Regions from separate parts of the Polaromonas sp. P1_G1 genome, predicted to be linked through region 2. Evidence: riboswitches for the same ligand, from Rfam matches in the RefSeq annotation. Region 2 holds a riboswitch; the other holds the start of a gene.
The links. Region 2 has a riboswitch for glycine ahead of AC1D1Y_RS06470 (D-amino acid dehydrogenase). Riboswitches for the same ligand answer to the same signal wherever they lie in the genome.
Positions count from the first base shown of each region.

Region 1: another riboswitch for glycine. It lies ahead of gcvT (glycine cleavage system aminomethyltransferase GcvT); the one in region 2 lies ahead of AC1D1Y_RS06470 (D-amino acid dehydrogenase).

Region 1 covers NZ_JBFUBU010000035.1:10,087-19,359, forward strand. Annotated here, with positions in the region: gene gcvP (aminomethyl-transferring glycine dehydrogenase) at 1-2,250, opposite strand, end outside; gene gcvH (glycine cleavage system protein GcvH) at 2,314-2,679, opposite strand; gene gcvT (glycine cleavage system aminomethyltransferase GcvT) at 2,719-3,879, opposite strand; glycine riboswitch at 3,918-4,019, opposite strand; glycine riboswitch at 4,041-4,154, opposite strand; gene AC1D1Y_RS17710 (hypothetical protein) at 4,596-5,165, opposite strand; gene AC1D1Y_RS17715 (TRAP transporter large permease) at 5,242-6,519, opposite strand; gene AC1D1Y_RS17720 (TRAP transporter small permease) at 6,516-7,010, opposite strand; gene AC1D1Y_RS17725 (TRAP transporter substrate-binding protein) at 7,141-8,112, opposite strand; gene denD (D-erythronate dehydrogenase) at 8,179-9,204, opposite strand.
Region 2 covers NZ_JBFUBU010000010.1:17,109-26,381, reverse strand. Annotated here, with positions in the region: gene AC1D1Y_RS06505 (hypothetical protein) at 1-13, opposite strand, end outside; gene AC1D1Y_RS06500 (hypothetical protein) at 10-546, opposite strand; gene AC1D1Y_RS06495 (hypothetical protein) at 641-1,135, opposite strand; gene AC1D1Y_RS06490 (CaiB/BaiF CoA transferase family protein) at 1,243-2,475, shown strand; gene AC1D1Y_RS06485 (alpha/beta fold hydrolase) at 2,532-3,266, shown strand; gene AC1D1Y_RS06480 (thioredoxin domain-containing protein) at 3,263-3,745, shown strand; gene AC1D1Y_RS06475 (GrpB family protein) at 3,760-4,293, shown strand; glycine riboswitch at 4,488-4,596, shown strand; gene AC1D1Y_RS06470 (D-amino acid dehydrogenase) at 4,689-6,020, shown strand; gene AC1D1Y_RS06465 (DUF1737 domain-containing protein) at 6,091-6,300, shown strand; gene AC1D1Y_RS06460 (DinB family protein) at 6,297-6,824, shown strand; gene phnD (phosphate/phosphite/phosphonate ABC transporter substrate-binding protein) at 7,040-8,002, shown strand; gene AC1D1Y_RS06450 (DUF6493 family protein) at 8,270-9,273, opposite strand, start outside.

The DNA of each region.
Region 1 (9,273 bases), on a different contig from region 2:
GACGGGAATGCCCGCCGTGGCATGGCCGGGAAGGTAAGGCACCAGGTCGGCCACCACACACACAGGGCCCACACCCGGGCCGCCGCCGCCGTGCGGAATGCAGAAGGTCTTGTGCAGGTTCAGGTGGCTCACGTCGCCGCCGAACTCGCCCGGCGCGGCCACGCCGACCAGCGCGTTCATGTTGGCGCCGTCCACGTAGACACGGCCGCCATGGCTGTGCACCATCGCGCAGAGTTCTTTCACCTGCGTTTCAAACACGCCGTGCGTGCTGGGGTAGGTGATCATCACGCAGGCCAGCTTGGCGCTGTGCTGTTCGCACTTGGCCTTGAGGTCGGCCATGTCGACGTTGCCCTGCGCGTCGCAGGCGGTGACGACGACCGTCATGCCCACCATCTGCGCGCTGGCCGGGTTGGTGCCGTGGGCCGACGAGGGGATCAGGCAGATGTTGCGGTGGCCCTGGCCCTGGGCTTCATGGAAGGCCTTGATGACCAGCAGGCCCGCGTATTCGCCCTGCGAGCCGGCATTGGGCTGCAGGCTGATGCCGGCATAACCGGTGGCCTGGCACAGCCAGTCGCGCAACTGCTTGTCGAGCTCGGCATAACCCTGCAACTGCTCGGCGGGCGCAAAGGGGTGAATGTTGGCGAACTCGGGCCAGGTGATGGGAATCATCTCGCTGGTCGCGTTGAGTTTCATGGTGCAGCTGCCCAGCGGGATCATGCTGCGGTCCAGGGCCAGGTCTTTGTCGCTCAGCATGCGGATGTAGCGCAGCATGCCGGTTTCGGAGTGATGCGTGTTGAACACCGGGTGCGTGAGGAAGGCCGTGGTGCGGCGCAGGTCGGCGGGGATCAGCGACTCCACGCCTTTTTCAAAGGCGCTCACCACGGGGATCGTCTGGCCGGGCTTGGCGAAGAAGGACCAGAGCAGCTCGATGTCCTTGCGGCTGGTGGTTTCGTCCAGCGACACGCCGAGGTGGTTGTTCAGGCGAAAGCGCAGGTTGGCGCCGGACTGGCGCGCGCGCTCGGCGATTGCATTGGTCGCCTCGCCGGTCTTCACCGTCACGGAGTCAAAGGCGCCGGTGTTGGTGATCTCATAGCCGAGTTCCTGCAGGCCGCGCACGAAGACAGCCGTGTAGGCGGCCACGCGTTCGGCGATGCGCTTCAAGCCTTGTGGGCCGTGGTAGACCGCGTACATGCTGGCGATCACCGCCGGCAGCACCTGCGCGGTGCAGATGTTGGAGGTGGCTTTTTCGCGGCGGATGTGCTGCTCGCGCGTCTGCAGCGCGAGGCGGTAGGTCGGGTTGCCGTGGCTGTCGACGCTGACGCCGACCAGGCGGCCCGGCAGCGAGCGTTTGAACTCGTCGCGGCAGGCGAGGTAAGCCGCGTGCGGCCCGCCGTTTCCCATGGGCATGCCGAAGCGCTGGGTGTTGCCCAGCACGATGTCGGCGTCCCATTCGCCGGGCGGGGCCAGCAGCGTGAGCGCCAGCAGGTCGGCCGCGACGCACAGGGCCGCGCCGTCGACGTGGGCCTGGCCCGCAAGCGGGCGCAGGTCGTGGATGCTGCCGGTGGTGGCCGGGTACTGGGCCAGCACGCCGAAGTAGTCGCCCTCGGCCATGAGCAGGGGCAGGGTGGCCGACGCCGTGCTGACCTTGACTTCAATGCCCAGCGGCTTGGCGCGGGTCTGGATCACCTCGATGGTCTGCGGATGGCAGTCACCGGCCACGATGAAGACGTTGCTTTTGCTTTTGACGCTGCGTTTGGCCAAAGTCATGGCTTCGGCGGCGGCGGTGGCCTCGTCGAGCATGGATGCGTTGGCGATCGGCATGCCGGTCAGGTCGCAGACCATGGTCTGGAAGTTGATCAGCGCCTCCATGCGGCCCTGCGAAATCTCGGCCTGGTAGGGCGTGTAGGCCGTGTACCAGGCGGGATTCTCGAGGATGTTGCGCAGGATCACGCCCGGCGTGCAGGTGCCGTAGTAGCCCTGGCCGATGAAGTTCTTGAACACCTGGTTCTTGCCCGCGATGGCTTTCAGCTGCTTGAGCGCGGCGGCTTCCGTGACCGGGGCCGGGATGGCCATGGGCGTGCTGCGCGCGATGGAGCGTGGAACGATGCCTTCGACCAGCTCGCGGCGCGAGGCCGAGCCCACGATGCTGAGCATGTGGACTTCGTCGGTCTCGTCAATGCCGATGTGGCGCGCGATGAACTCGGAAGGGTTTTCAAGGTCGCCCAGGGGCTTGGCGGTTTGCATCAACATGTCGGGTCCCGTGTCAGGCTTGGCAGCCAGGAGTCAGAAAACAGAAAAAAGGAGCGGAAAAAATCAGGCCGAGAAAGCCGTGTAGCGGGTCTCGTCCATCAGCGCGTTGAGCTGCGAAGGGTCGGACAGCTTGATCTTGAAGAACCAGCCGGCGCCCATGGGGTCGCTGTTGGCCAGGGACGGGTCGTCCTTCAGGGCTTCATTGATGGCGGTCACTTCGCCGCTCACAGGCATGTAGACGTCGGCGGCGGCCTTGACCGACTCGACGACGCCGGCGGTTTCCTTTTGCGCGAAGGTCGTGCCCACGGCGGGGAGGTCCACAAACACCACGTCGCCCAGCGCGTCCTGCGCATGCACGGTGATGCCGACGGTGGCGATGTCGCCTTCAATCTTGAGCCATTCGTGGTCTTCGGTGTATTTGACGGTCATGAAAATCTCCAGGGGTTAAGGGGGTGGGGATGGCAGGGTTCAGCCGCGGAAGTAGCGGTTGGGGACAAAAGGCATGGCCGCGACTTCCATGGGGACGGGCTTGCCGCGCACGATGGCGTTGACGCGCGTGCCCAGGGCGGCGAATTCGGGTTTCACATAGCCCATGGCGACCGGTTGGTTGATCGTGGGGCCCAGCAGGCCGCTGGTGACTTCGCCGATCACCGTGCCGTCGATGGATTGCAGCTCGGTGTGGTCGCGCACGGGCACGCGCTCCAGCGCCACCAGGCCCACACGCTTGCGGGCCAGCGCGGCGGGGTCGGCCAGTTGTGCCAGGATTTTGTCCGCGCCCGGGAATCCGCCGGCGCGCGCGCCACCGGTGCGCCGCACTTTTTGCATGGCCCAGTTGAGGCTGGCTTCGACCGGCGTGGTCGTCGTGTCGATGTCGTTGCCGTAGAGGCAGAGGCCGGCTTCCAGGCGCAGCGAGTTGCGTGCGCCCAAGCCTATGGGCTTGACCTCGGGCTGGGCCAGCAGCGCGCGCGCCAGCGTTTCGGCCTGGGACGCATGAACGGAAATTTCAAAACCGTCTTCGCCGGTGTAGCCGCTGCGCGTGAGGAAGCAGTCACAGCCGGCGACGCTGAAGCGCCCGCCGGTCATGAACACGAGCTTTTCGACGCCGGGCGCCAGGCGCTGTAGCGCGGTGACGGCCTGCGGGCCCTGCAGTGCCAGCAGCGCCATCTCGGGCATGGGAATGACCTGGCAGCGCGCGCCGATTTTTGCCTGGATGTGCGCGATGTCGCCCACCTTGCAGGCGCCGTTGACGATGACGAAGAGGTCGCCGCCGTTCGCGTAATCGCGGTTGAAAAACATCAGGTCGTCGATGATGCCGCCTTCGTCATTGAGCAGCAGGCCGTAGCGCTGCTTGCCGGCCGGCAGGTCGATCACGTCGACCGGAATCAGCGATTCGAGCGCCGCCGCGGCGTCGGAACCCACCAGGCGCAGCTGGCCCATGTGGGACACGTCGAAGAGGCCGGCGGCCTGGCGCGTATGAAGGTGTTCGGCCATCAGCCCTGCGGGGTATTGCACCGGCATGGAATAGCCTGCGAAGGGCACCATGCGCGCGCCGAGTTCCACGTGCAGGTCATGCAGTGGCGTTTTCAGCAGGGTTTCAGGGGCGGCGGAAGAGGTGGACGAATCGGACAAGGCATTCTCCAGAGGGGCAAACAGGTTCTAAATCCATGGGTGCCCCTGCTGTCCACTTTACCTGAGAGATTCACCCGGCGATGCGGATTTGCTCCTTCGGTGGGCCGCTTTGAAAACGGCCTCTCTCCAGTAGGGAACGCCTTGCCGCGTGGTGCGCCGCAGGGCGGTTGCCAGTCCTTTTGCCTGAGCGTTCAGTGCACCAAAAAGGGTTGCCCCGGGGTGTACGTGCGCCTTCGGCGGTTTTCGCTGGGAAAACTCTCTCCTGACCCCGCCGAGTGTAACTTAGGCCGCCCACAAGACCCTCCCGGCGATGCTGGCCAAGTCTTGCACCCTCTCCCTCTGGGAGAGGGCGGGGTGAGGGCTGCGGCCTTCAAACATGCGCAGCGAAATATCAAGCGCCGACAGCCCCCATCCCTGCCTTCCCCCMGCGGGGGAAGGAGCAAAACCAAAAGACACGACTGCAGCGCGCCGCTTCTTTCTTACTCCCTCTCCCCCTGGGAGAGGGCAGGGGCTGAGCGCTGCGGCTCTGGATGCGCCTGCGCGCATCCGGACAGCGCGAAGAAGCCCAGGCTCTGACTGGGTTGCGGTCTGCAAGACAGGGCCGCGGCTTACGCATGAAAGCTTTGGGTATTTGCCGCCGCCGGCCCTCACTCCAACCCTCTCCCCAGGGGGAGAGGGGGTAAAACCTCAGGGGTTTGGTCGCGGCTCTCAGGTCGCTACGCCACGATGTCTATGTGCTGCGGCAGCAGCATGGCGATGCGCTCGCTGATGGAGTCGGCACGCTCGTGGCCCGCGATTTTTTCGATTTCTTCGATCATTTCGCGCGAGGCGGCCAGCATGCTGTCGCGGTCCTTGGCGTTGCGCAGCGCTTCGCGAAAGCGCTCGGCCATCACCGGGTCGCGCCGGGCGAACATGCGTTCGCAGATATCAAAAAGAAACATGCGCGTCGTGGCCAGCGAGCGTTTGCCTTCAAACTGGTCGGCCGAGACCTGGATGGCCTGCGTGGTTTCGGGGCTCGGGAAGTTCTGTAGCTGCGCTGGCGTGGGTTTGGGTAGGGGGGCAGAGGCCGGTGTGGGGGCGGACGTTTTGCCCGGATGGGCCTCCAGAAAGCCTTCGCGCAACAGCCGCAGGGCGATGGCCTCGCCGTCGCCGTCGAACAGCGGGCGGAAGTCCTGGGCTGACTTGCTGCCGTCGGCCATCAGCAGCAGGGTGCGCTCGCGCTGGCCTAGCGTTCTCACGCCGGGCTTGAGCTCGGCGCGGGCACGGTCGGTTTTGTGGAGCTGCATGGATTTCATCCTGAAATGAAAGCCTGAGCATTACCTCCATAGATGACAAAGGCGTGAAACCCCGCCTGAAAAAAAGCTATTTGGCGTAGACCAGGTCGCGCAGCCCCAGCGAGAGTTGCGGTACGTAAGTGATCACCATCAGGCAAACCAATATGACCGCTACAAAAGGCAGCAGGTGGGTCACGATGCGGTCCAGCGATATCCTGGCGACGGTGCAGGCCGCGAACAGGTTCACGCCGAAAGGCGGCGTGATCATGCCGAGCGCGAGGTTGACCACCATCACCAGGCCGAAGTGCACCGGGTCTATGCCGAAGTGCACCGCCACCGGCGCCAGGATGGGCGCCAGCACGATGATGGCGGCGCTGGTCTCGATGAACATGCCGATGATGAACAGCGCCGCGTTGACGCCCAGCAGGAAGAGGGCGGGCGACTTCAGCACTTCCTGCAGCCAGTGGCCTATGGCGTCCGGCACGCCGGCCCGGGTGATCAGGAAGGCGAACAAGCCAGCGTTGGCGATGATGAACATGATCACGGCGCTGGAAATTACCGACTTGCGCAGGATGACATACAGGTCCGCCAGCTTGATCTCGCGGTAGATCACGATGCCGACGACCAGCGCATAAAACACCGCCACCGCCGAGGCTTCGGTCGGCGTGAAAATCCCACCGTAAATGCCGCCCAGGATGATCACCGGCATCAGTAGCGCCCAGCCGGCCTGCCAGGTCGCCTTGCCGAAACTCAGGCGGCCGTCGCCATCCTGTTTGCCCCAGCCCTTCCAGCGGCAGTACAGGTGCACAAACAGCATCAGCGCGAAGCCTATCAGCAGTCCGGGGCCGAAGCCGGCGATGAAAAGCTCGCCGATGGAGACTTCGGCGCTCACGCCGTAGAGGATCATGGGGATCGACGGCGGAATGATCACGCCCAGCTCCGCGCTGGTGGCCTGCAGGGCCGCGGCGTAGGCCGTGGGGTAGCCGTGCTTGATGAGCGCGGGGATCAGGATGGCGCCTATGGCGAAGGTGGTGGCCACGGACGAGCCGGAGACGGCCGCGAAAATCATGCAGGTCAGCACGCAGGTCATGGGCAGGCCGCCCTGGACGCCGCCCACGATGCTTTTAGCGAACTCGACCAGCCGGCGCGAGATGCCGCCGGTTTCCATCAGGTTACCGGCCAGGATGAAGAAGGGGATCGCGGCCAGCGGGAATTTGTTGATCGAGGAGAACATCTCCTTGACGGAGATCAGCATGTTGGCGTTGGACGCCTGGATGCCGAAGATGGAGGCCAGGCCGATGGACACCGCCACGGAGACGGTGAGCGCAAAGCACAGCACCATGGTGGAGATCATCACTGCAGTCATTGCGCCGTCTCCAGTTCGTTACGCTGCGGATCCAGCAGGTTGCCGATGATGCCGATCACGCAGAACATGCCGCCCACCGGCATGGCCACATAACCCCAGAACATCGAGACCGATTCCAGGCCCGCCATGGACTGCACGCGGCCGCGCAGCGAATAGTCCCAGCCCCACCAGACGATGACGGCGACCAGCGCCAGGGCGGCCAGGCAGACAAACCAGTCCAGTACGCGCCGGATGCGTGGCGGGCTCCAGCGGTAAAGCACGTCCACGCTGACCATGGCGCCCTGCCGGAAGGCCATGGGGATGCCCATGAACACCATCCAGATCAGGCTCAGGCGGATCAGGATTTCGCTCCACTCGGCGGGCTGCTCCAGGACGAAGCGGGTGACGATCTGGAACATGCCGAGCGCCGAGGCGATGACCAGCATTAGGCAGGCCACCAGCATGGAGAAGCCGGTGGTCCAGCGTTCAAATGTGAGGAAGGCTTGTTTCATGCGATGCGATGGAGAAGAGAGGGGAGCCGGTGCATGGAAAGCGCCCGCCAGTGCGATGTCTGCGGGCGCGTTCGGTGAAAAAAAAGTGCGCAGGCCGGGCAGTGAAGCCGGTGGCCCGCGTGCCTTGCACTTACTTGTAGTTCCGGATCGCGTCGATGTTTGCCTTGCCGAACTGCTTCTCGAAATCGGCATTGACGGGTGCCAGCATGGCCACGAATTTGGACTTGTCGACGTTCTCGATCACGGTCATGCCCTTGGCGCGCAGCTCGGCCACGCCGTTGGCATCGTCCTGATCGACGCGCGCGCGGTTGACCTTGGTGGCCTCCTTGGCCGCATCGACGAAGGCCGTCTTGTCGGCGGCGCTGAGCTTGTCGAAGGCCGCCTTGTTCATCACAAAAATACAGGGCGAATAAACGTGGCCGGTCAGCGACAGGTGTTTTTGCACCTGGTCGAACTTGGCGGACATGATCACCGACAGCGGGTTCTCCTGGCCGTCGACCGTGCCCTGCTGCAGCGCGGTGAACACCTCAGGAAACGCCATCGGCGTGGTGATGATGCCCAGGCCCTTGTAGGCCGCGATGTGCACCGGGTTTTCCATGGTGCGCATCTTCAGGCCCTTGAGGTCTTCAGGCAGTTTCACGTCGCGCTTGCTGTTGGTCATGTGGCGAAAGCCGTTTTCGGCCCAGGCCAGCGCCTTGAAGCCTTTGGCGTCGAACTTGGTCAGCAGGTCCTGGCCGATGGGGCCGTCGAGCACCGCGCGCGCATGCGCCTTGTCGCGAAACAGAAAGGGCACATCGAGGATTTTGGTCTCGGGCACGAAGTTGGGTATCGGGCCGGTGGACGAGAAGGCCAGTTCCTGGGTGCCCAGCTGCACGGCCTCAATGGATTCGCGTTCGCCGCCCAGCGCGCCGTTGTAAAAGGTCTGGACCTTGTAGCGGCCGGCCGTGCGTTTTTCGACTTCCTTGGCAAAAGTGTCGATGGCAACGCCCTGGTGTGAATTCTGCGCCGTGGAAATGCTGATCCGCATGGTGGTCTGCGCGCTTGCCGTCGCGATGAAACCCAGGCCCAAAGCCATGCCGACCAGCAGTTTTGAAATTTTCATGGTGTCTCCAAAATAATCGTTGTTCAGAAAATCCGCGACTACGGCATGCGGCCGTATGCACACCTATTATTGCGTCGCTGCTGGGGGCGTGGTGCGCGGGTTTTCGCTTAAGTAAGCCGCAATAATGCTGTCGAAATCGGGATCGGGCAGCAGTCCCAGGCCCCGGGCCCGGGCCGCGTCTATGACCGCCGGCCAGTTGGCCACGATGTTGGCGATGGCAGGGTCCGGCGTCCAGTCGATGAGGCCGGCGGCCTCCTTGCCGGCCACGCGCTCCAGCGCCGCGGCCATCTCGCCCACCGTGGTCTTCAGCGCCGGCAGGTTGATCGCCGTGCGCGCACCCCATTCGGTATCGCTGGCCTCCGCCGCGCGTACCAGTCCTTCAATCGTTCGCGCCGGCGAGGCCAAGGCCACGGCCGTTTCGCGCGGCACCGGGCATGTGGCGCGCTGGCCCGCCAGCGGCTCACGGATCATGCCGCTCAGGAAGCTCGAGGCCGCGCCGTTGGGCTTGCCGGGCCGCACGCTGACGGTCATCAGCCGCACGTTGCGACCGCGTATGAAACCCTTGCGCGCGTAATCCGCCACCATCTGCTCGCCGATGAACTTCTGGATGCCGTAGCTGTTCTGCGGCGTGGGCAGCGTCCTGTCGTCGATCACCGGCGGCAGGGGCTGCGCGGGCGAATTGCCGAACACCGCGAGCGAACTGGCGAACACCACGGTGGGCGAGCTGCCCAGCTTGCGGCAGGCCTGCAGCAACGCGCGCGTGGCATCGACGTTGCTGCGCATGCCGAGGTCGAAGTCGGCTTCGCATTCGCCGCTGACTGCGGCGGCCAGGTGAAACACCAGCGCGTCGTCGGCGTGTACCACCTGTGATGCCGTATCGCTGGTTTCGAGGAGTTGGTTGAGGTCGCCGACCACGGAGCGAATCCGTGGGTCCGCCGCCAGCGCCGCGGGCGGTGCGACCCGGTCGATCAGTGTGATGGTCTGTATGGTTTGCGGCGCGCCGCCTGCAAGGGAAAGTTTTCCTTGCTCAAGCAGCTGGCGGGCGAGCCTGGCGCCCAGGAAACCGGCGCCGCCGGTAATGACGATATTCATGTGTGTTTTGTCTCCGCAATGACTGTTCTTGGTCTCCGCCGCTTGATGTTGGCGTGTCGCACAGTTTAG
Region 2 (9,273 bases):
ATGTCGTAGTCAAGATGATTCCTTGTATGTGGCTGGCTCTGGGAGAAGACTTCCGGGAGGGCCCGAAGAAGGCTTCGAAAAATATCGTTTAGCCTTCGAAGAGAACGCCAGGGCGTAGGCCCACCACCAAAAAAGGAGTGGAAAGATGATGAGGCGGCCCAGGTTCCCGCCTACCCGCTCGGCATCATTGTCATAGGACGTGGTGTCGGGCCTGAAGATAAGGAAGGCGGCAAAACCGACGATGAGAATCACGCCAAGCCAACGGCTCCATGTGTGCCGGTAATAGAGGCTGTATATGGCCGCGAAGAAGACGGCAATGAGCGCCAGGCGCCACGCCAGGGAGCCGACCAGGAGACCAAAGCTTCGAATTTCGCCCCAGTGCGCGAAGGCTGCTCCGACAAACCGGACAACACCTATGACGAAGAACAGGACAAATACCAGAAGCCAGGCGATCATCAGCCAGACCGCCACCGGTCGGGGGGCGGCTTCACGCAAGAGCGGCATCTCCGTCCTGACCTGCGGGGGTGCGTAGGGGTTGTATTCCATTGGAGATGATCCTGTGGTCTTCTTGCGGCCTGAGGTTTGGCGTTTGGGGATGGCTGGAGTTTAGTGGGGTCACCGAGCCCGTCAGCCGCCAAAATTAACGACCGCCCATGGCGATGACAAGCGCCGCAAGGAAAACGATCACAAACAGGGCAATCAGGGCCCCGACCGCTGCCAGCAAAGGCTTGGACCAGCCACGTCGCGGATAGGCCTTCCCGAATTTCCCCAGGACAAATGCCTGCTGCGACTTGCCAATGGCGTAATACCAGGTGATCAGCAGCGCAAAACCGAACGCTCGTCCAAGTGCGTCCACGCCTTTCGATTCCGGCAAGAAGAATGGAATGATGACAAGAAGCAAGGCACAGACGACGCTTCCAATCATCCAGTTCTTCGATCTCGCGGCTTTTTCCGGCTGCCCGAGCGCCTCCCAGTTGCGCATGTGAAGGTAAGCACCAAAAATCGGGGTAAAGAGCAGGCTCCAGCTGGCGGCGGCATTGGGGTTCCAGAGTGCGGGCGCATGCTCGCCAGTCACCAGTTGGTCGATGTCGGCGACTTGCGCCTGGGGTGGGGCATAAGGGTTTTGTTCAGGCATAGGGATGGTTGTTGTGAAGCCAAGCCTGGGATATTAGGCTATGGTCCCGGGCATCGCCTCCTTCAATCAGAGGAAGCTTACCCAGCGCTGAAGGCAAAATGCCACACATGAACTCTCTATCCGGCATCCGCATCCTCGACCTCTCCCGCGTGCTCGCGGGCCCCTGGTGCACCCAGACCCTGGCCGACCTTGGCGCCGACGTGATCAAGATCGAGCGGCCGGGCACGGGCGACGATACGCGGACCTGGGGGCCGCCTTTCCTGAAGGACACGCAGGGCGCGGACACCGAGGCGGCTTATTACCTGGGCACCAACCGCAACAAGCGCTCGGTGACCTGCGACATTGCCCAGCCCGCCGGCCAGGCGCTGGTGCGGGAGCTGGCGGCGCACTGCGATGTGTTTGTGGAGAACTTCAAGGTCGGCGACATGGCGCGTTATGGGCTGGACTATGCCTCGCTGAAAGCCATCAACCCGCGCCTGGTGTATTGCTCGGTCACGGGCTTTGGCCAGAACGGGCCTTATGCCGACCGCGCGGGTTATGACTATGCGATCCAGGGCATGGGCGGGCTCATGAGTGTGACGGGCGAGCGCGACGACCTGGGCGGCGGGCCACAGAAAGTGGGCGTGGCGGTGGCGGATTTGATGACAGGCATGTATGCGACGGTGGCGATTTTGGCTGCGCTGCGCCATGCCGAGAAAACCGGCGAGGGCCAGCAGGTGGACATGGCGCTGCTGGACACGCAGGTGGCGATGCTGGCCAACCTGGGTGCCAACTACCTGGTCAGCGGCAAGGCGCCGGGTCGGGCGGGCAATGCGCACCAGAACATCGTGCCCTACCAGGTGTTTGAAGTCGCACCGGCCGTTGACGGCAGCAAAGACCATTTGATTTTGGCGGTGGGCAATGACTCGCAGTATGCGAAGTTCTGCGCGGTGGCGAATATCCCAGAGCTGGCGACCAACCCGCTGTTCGCGAAGAACCGCGACCGCGTGCTGAACCGCGGCAAGCTGGTGCCGATATTGGAAGCGGTCATGAAGACGCGCGGCAAGGCCGACTGGCTGGCGGCGCTGGAGGCGGCGAAAGTGCCTTGCGGCGCGATCAACAGCCTGGCTGAGGTGTTTGCCGACCCGCAGATTGAAGCGCGCGGCATGGTGACCGAATGGCATCACCCGGTGAAGGACGACTTGAAGCTGGTCTCCAGCCCGATGCGCCTGAGCGCCACGCCGGTGCGCACCGACCTGCCGCCGCCGCTGCTGGGCCAGCACACCGATGAGGTGCTGCGCGAACTGCTGAACTATTCCGACGCGAAGCTGTCGGAGTTAAAGGGCGGCAAGACAATTTGACGCGGCAAGTCCGCACAAAAACCTGATGCAAATACCTGATTCAAAGAGGTGACGCGATGAAACACAATTTTGTTCTGGTGCACGGTGCCTGGCATGGCGGCTGGTGCTGGCGGCGCGTGGCGCAGGTGCTGCAGCTGGACCACCACAAGGCCTTTGCCGTGACGCTGACGGGCCTCGGTGAGCGGGCGCATTTGCTGTCGCCGGCCATCAACCTTGACACCCACATCAACGACGTGATCAACCTGATCGAGGCCGAGGAGCTGCACGAGGTGACGCTGGCCGTGCATTCCTATGCCGGCATGATAGGAACGGCCGTGGCCGACCGCATGGGCGGGCGCCTCAAGCACCTGGTGTATGTGGATGCCGTGGTGCCGCAGCCGGGCGAAAGCTGGAGCAGCACGCACGACGCGGCCACGCAGCAAAAGCGCATGGCGGGGGCGCAGGCCACGGCCAATTTCAGCTTCCCGCCGCCCGACCCCGAGGTGTTCGGCCTGCAGGGCGCGGACCACGACTGGGTGCAGCGCCGGCAGACGCCGCACCCGGGCAACACCTACCAGGCGCCGCTGGACTTTGACGTGAAGCGCGTGGCGGCCGTGCCGCGCACTTTTGTGAGCTGCACAGCACCGGCGCTGGCGACCATCACGCCCAGCCGGCTGCGCGTGCGCGACCCTGCCTTCTGGGGCGGCGCCTGGCTGCCGAATTCACGGGTGGTGGAGCTGGCCACCGGCCATGACCCCATGGTGACCGAGCCGGCGGCGCTGGCGCACATCCTGCTGGAGTGCGCCGAATGAAGGCAGTGGGCAGGCGCGGTTTTACGGCGGCGCTGGCGGGCAGCCTGGCCTGGCCGCTGCAGGCTCAGGCCAAGGACAGCGCGTTGCCGGTGCCGGCGTCGCTGCCCGCGGCGGCCGGGCTGGCCGCCGCGCGCGGCGAGCCGCTGGTGCTGCTGGTCACCCTGCCCGGCTGCCCTTATTGCGAACTGGTGCGGCGCAATTACCTGCTGCCCGCGCGCAAGGAGACCGGGCTGGAGGCCTGGCAGCTCAACGTCACCGACAGCCACACGCCGCTGACGGGTTTTGACGGCAAGGCCACGACCGCGGCCGCGCAGGCCAAGGCCTGGAAGGCGACTTTCACGCCCACGGTGCTGTTCCTGGGCCCGCAGGGGCAGAAGCTGGCCGAACCGCTGGTGGGCGCGGCGATCCCGGATTTTTACGGAGCCTACCTGGACGAGCGCCTGGTGCTGGCGCGCCGGGCGGTGGTGGCGCTGCGTTAGGGCCTGATAACGCCATGACGGACGCCGGGTCGCTGCAGGCCGCCATCCACGAGGAAGTAGCGCTGCGGGCCTATGATCCAGGCTGGCCCGGCCTGTTCGAGGCGGAGCGCGAACGGCTGCTGTCCCTGTTTGCCGATGGTTTCATCGCCATTGAGCACATAGGCAGCACGGCCGTGCCGGGGCTGGTCGCCAAGCCGGTGATCGACATCCTGGCCGGTGTAGCCTCGATGGCGGCGGCCAGGGCGCTGGTGGGGCCGCTGTGCGCCGAGGGCTACACGGCCTCGGCCGAATTTAATGCCTCGCTGGTCGACCGCCAATGGCTGATGCGCTGGGCCGGCGGGCATCGCACACACCACCTGCATCTGGCGGTGCATGGCGGCGGGCTGTGGGCACAGCGCCTGCGTTTTCGCGATGCGCTGCGGGCGGATGCCGCGCTGGCGGCGCGTTATGCGGTGCTCAAGGCGGAGCTGGCGGCCCGGCACCCGCGTGACCGTGAGGCCTATACCGAAGGCAAGGCCGCGTTTGTGCGTTCGGTGTGTGAAGGCTGAACGCCCGCCCTGCTAGCTACTATTAAGCCGCTGAATCAACCCGCTGGACCTGTACTGGACGCCGGATTCGCGCTTGGCAAATGCGGCTTCGGTGGTAAATTCAAAGCGTTCAAGCAGGAGAGCGCTGCCCCCAAAGGGCGGCCACCGAAGGCGCAAACTTCCATAATCGCTCAGGTCCCGTACTGCCCGGAAACACACAGCCGTCTGGAGAGACGCCGCATGCAAGGTGCGGCGCACCGAAGGAGCAAAGCCGTTGCGAAAGCAGCGGCTGAATCTCTCAGGTACCAAGGACAGTGGAAGCGGCCGCAAGCCTGCGATGGCCTGGCGGTTGCCATGACTCTCTTTTGACTCAAGCCCCCCTCAAGGCATTGCACTTGCGCAACTGCCATTTCTGCTTGAAAAAAGGAATTGCCATGAAAGTCATGGTTTTGGGTGCGGGTGTCACGGGGGTCACGACGGCCTGGTATCTGGCGCAGCGCGGGCATGAGGTCACGGTGGTTGAGCGGCGCGGCGCGGCCGCGATGGAAACCAGCTTTGCCAACGGCGGGCAGATTTCCGTAAGCCACGCGGAGCCCTGGGCCAACCCGGGTGCGCCGCTCAAGGTGCTGCAGTGGCTGGCGCGGGAAGACGCGCCGCTGCTGTTCCGGCTGCGGGCCGATGTGAACCAGTGGCTGTGGGGCCTGGAGTTTTTGCGCAACTGCACGCCGGCGCGCACCGCGCAAAACATCCGGCAGATCGTGAACCTGGGCATGTACAGCCGGGGCGCGCTGCAAAAACTGCGCGCCGAACTGGGCCTGCAGTACGACGCGAAGACCCAAGGCATCCTGCATTTCTATACGAGCCAGGCCGAGTACGACGCGGCGCAGGAGCCGGCGCGCATCATGCGCGAGCACGGCTGTGAACTTGACATGAAAACCGCCGACGAATGTGTGGCGATTGAGCCCGCGCTGGCGCAGTGCCGCGCCAGCATTGTGGGCGGCAGCATGACGCCCAGCGACGAGTCGGGCGACGCCCAGGCTTTTACCGCCGCGCTGGCCGCGCGCTGCGAGCAGGCAGGCGTGAAGTTTCTCTACAACACCAACATCCTGGACGTGCTGGCCAGCGGCGGGCAACTGGACGGCGTGCTGGTCGCCGGGGGCCACGGCGAGGCGGGCGGGCGCGTCGAGATGCTGAAGGCCGACGCCTATGTGATGTGCCTGGGCGCTTTCAGCGCGCCGTGGGCGAAGCGGCTGGGAAAGAGCCTGCGCATCTACCCGGCCAAGGGTTATTCGGTGACGCTGCCGGTGATCAACGAGGCGGCTTCCTACCAGGTGAGCCTGACGGACGACGAGTACAAGCTGGTGTTCTCGCGCTTCGGCAATCGCCTGCGCATCGCGGGCACGGCGGAACTCAATGGCTACAACACCGAGCTGAACCTGGTGCGCTGCAACGCCATCGTGCGCCGCGTAAAGCAGCTCTTCCCGGAGATGACGGACGGCGAAGGCGCGCAGTTCTGGACCGGGCTGCGGCCGGCGACGCCCAGCAACGTACCTTACATCGGCAAGAGCAAAACCTCCAATCTCTTCCTCAACACGGGCCACGGCACGCTGGGCTGGACGCATGCCTGCGGCTCGGGCGCGGCGATTGCCGACATCGTGAGCGGGCGTATGCCTGAGGTGGACTTTGCTTTTACCGGCATGCAATCGCCGGGCCGCCCTATGGCCCTGCCGGGCATGGCGAAGGCCTGAGGGCGGGCGCCCATGCAGCGTTTGAACGGACACGGTAATATCGCCCTCCGTTCATTCGCCACCTGTCGCCATGACCTCACCCGCCACCACGCCTCCCGACGGTCTTCCCGCCTACCGCCTCCTCACGGGCCCGGATGACGCGAGTTTCTGCCACCGGGTCAGTGAGATGCTGGCGCTGGGTTATGCACTTTACGGCTCGCCGGCGGCGACCTTCAATGGCGAAAGGGTGATCGTGGCGCAGGCGCTGCTGTGGCCTTCGGTTCGGAGCGACAAACCATGAGCGCTCCCTTGAATACCGCTACCCTGCAGGCGATGGCGGACTTCCCGAACCAGCTCGAGCAGTTTTACGCGGCCATTCCCGAAAGCCACAGCGACTGGACGCCTTCGTCGTGGGAGGGCATCCCGAGCGAGACTTTTTCGGCGCTGGGCCAGGTCTGCCATGTCAGGGACATCGAGATCGACGGCTACCATGTGCGGCTCCAGCGCACGCTTACCGAGACGAACCCGGTGCTGGCATCGCTGGATGGCTATGAGCTTGAGAAGGAGCGCCATTACGCAGCAGCCGACGCGCGGGAAGCCCTGGCGGCGTTCCGGGCGGCCCGCCTCAAAACGATGGCGATGCTGTCGGCTGTCACGCCGCTGCAGCTGGACCGCAGGGCGGAATTCGAAGGCTACGGCGCGCTGACCTTGCGCAGCCTGGTGCACTACCTGTGCAGCCACGACCAGCAGCACCTGGCCGGCCTGCAGTGGCTGCTCGGCAAGATTGACGCGTCCCGCGCGGCGAGCGCCGGGCGAAATTTGTAACACCGGCCCTATCAGGAAAAGGGCTTTTCGCGCTACCTTGGTGCGCCCTTTTTCGGCGAAAAAACCACGGATCGCCCGGGGTATTCCCGCTTTATGTCCCTTCAGCGTCAGTCGGCTTGTAAGTAAAAGTTAACTTGGGCGCACACTGCTTGTACGGCTTCGTGGCCGTGCTGTCCGCGGTTGCGGTTCAAGCAATAACTTTTGGGATGAACGACATGATGACGGTTTATTGGCGTAATGCGGCGGTGCTGGCAGGCACAGCCCTGGCTCTGGGTTCCACCGTGGCGCAGACCGAGAACCCGCGCCCCCCCAAAACAAAAGCTGCCGCCGCGCCGGCAGCCGAAAAGTTTTCAGGCCCGCGCGAAAAAATGGTGGTGGCCATGCCCAAAACCTACGGCAAGACCGAAACCATGGCCTTGTGGGGCGACTACTTCAGCCACCTGTCGCGCTGCGCCAATGTGGAGCTGCAGAACGCCCAGGGCGATTCGCTGGAGCGCACCAGCAACGTGGACATCCTGGGCGAGAAGGAGCTGATCGAGGCCCTTTCGACCGGCAAGGCCCAGATCGGGCAAGTGAACCCCGGCCTGGCCGCGCAGATGGTGACCGCCGGGCAGGCTGCGCCCTTCGCGGTGCCGGGCAACAAGGCGACGGGCCAGCGCAATTCCTACAAGCTGATCCTGATCACGCGCATCGACAGCCCGTACCGGGAACCCAAGGACCTGGTGGGCAAAAAGATCGCGCACACCACGCCGACCTCCAATTCGGGCAACCTGGCGCCGCGCGCGCTGTTCCCGGCCCTGGGCCTGACGCCGGACAAGGACTACGAAGTGGTTTTCTCCAACGGCCATGAGCGCTCGGTGACGGGCGTGATGCACGGCTTCTACCCCGCCGCGGCGGTGGCCAGCGATTTGTACCAGCGCATGGTCGTGAAGGGCGACGTCAAGGGATCGAGCATACGCACGATCTGGGAAAGCCCGCCTTTCATGACGGAAACCTGGACCATGAACAAAGAGGTGTCGCCGGAGCTGCAAGCCCGGGTCAAGAAGTGCTCGTTCAGCTACAGCTTCTCGCCCACGCTGAAGAAGCAGCTGCCCGGCAACGACACTTTCTTGCCGATCAATTTCGACCGCGACTTCGCGACGGTGATGCAGGTCTACCGCTCCACTCAAAAGAAGTAAAAGGCCCCCACGGTCGCTCACTTCGTGTAGCTCCCTGCCCCCCGAGGGGGCCGCTGCGCCTGCGGCCCGGCAAAGCCGGTTCCGCGGCCCCTGCTGGGTTAAAGAGCCCACCTTAACCGTCGCGCCCAGTTCCGCACCAGTTGGGGCCGCGGGACTGGCTTTGCCAGACCGCAGGCGCCGTCCCCTTGAGGGGAGAACAAGCTACACGCAGTGAGCTTGGACAGGGGTGTACCAATTACATGAGCCTGGACGGGGGTGTACCAATGTTTAGCTCAGGATTTCTTTTACGGCGAGTTTGCTTTTGCCGCTCAGGCGCATGGCCTGCAGTGCCGTACGCGTGGTGGCCGGCAAAGCCAGGCCCTGCGCCAGCTTAAGTTCCAGCAACAGCTCCAGTAGTGGCGACAGGTCTTTGCGCGGTGCGTCGGGCTGCACCTCTGCCATGGCGCACAGCAGCGCGAACACGGCGGCGGGCATGGCGGCCTGGGCCTGCGCGGCGGCTGCCAGACTCTTTCCCAGACGCGGGCCTTTGACCAGCGGCGCGGCCCACAAGCGCGCCAAAGTCTTGCCCATGGCCGTCACGTTCAGACGCCCGTCTTGCACGCTGCGCGCCAACGCGTCTACCGCCAGCGCCGTCTGTCCCGGCTCTTTGCCGGCCAGGCCCACAGCCAGCAGCAGGCATGCCATCGGCGTCATGGGCGTGGTGGGCTGCAGCAGTACGTCCAGGTAGGCGCGGTTTTGCCACTCCGCTTCCCACCAATCCATATTGTTGCCCAAGGCACGTGCGCCTTCCGCAAAGAATGGTTCCAGGTTGGCGGGCTGCAGGCTGGCGGCAAAGCGAATGGTCGATGCGTCGAGTTCGGTTTGCCAGCGCTCGTGCGTCAGGTGTTTGGCACACAGGGCAATACCGTAGTGGTGCTGATCTGCCGGCCGCAGCTCGGGCATACAGGTGACATACAGGGTGTGGAACACGTAGCCGGCTTCGCTGGGCTCACTGCTGCTGACATGCCAGTCCAGTTGCGCGGCGGCGGGGCCATTGGGTCCCACGCTGCCGAACGCTGCGAGCGTGAGCGCATCGTCCGTGCCGGGCGAGCGTGTGCGGGCGGCGGCCACGAACAACGTTTGCGCAACGGCATCATGCGGCACGATCACTGTGTCCCCCAGCGCATAGCGCAGGGCTTGCACCACAGGCTGATCCTTCAGCGAACGCGCCTGTTGCAACGCTTCGCGGGCGGCGTCCGGGTCCATGCTGGCGGGCACCAGGCGCATCAATG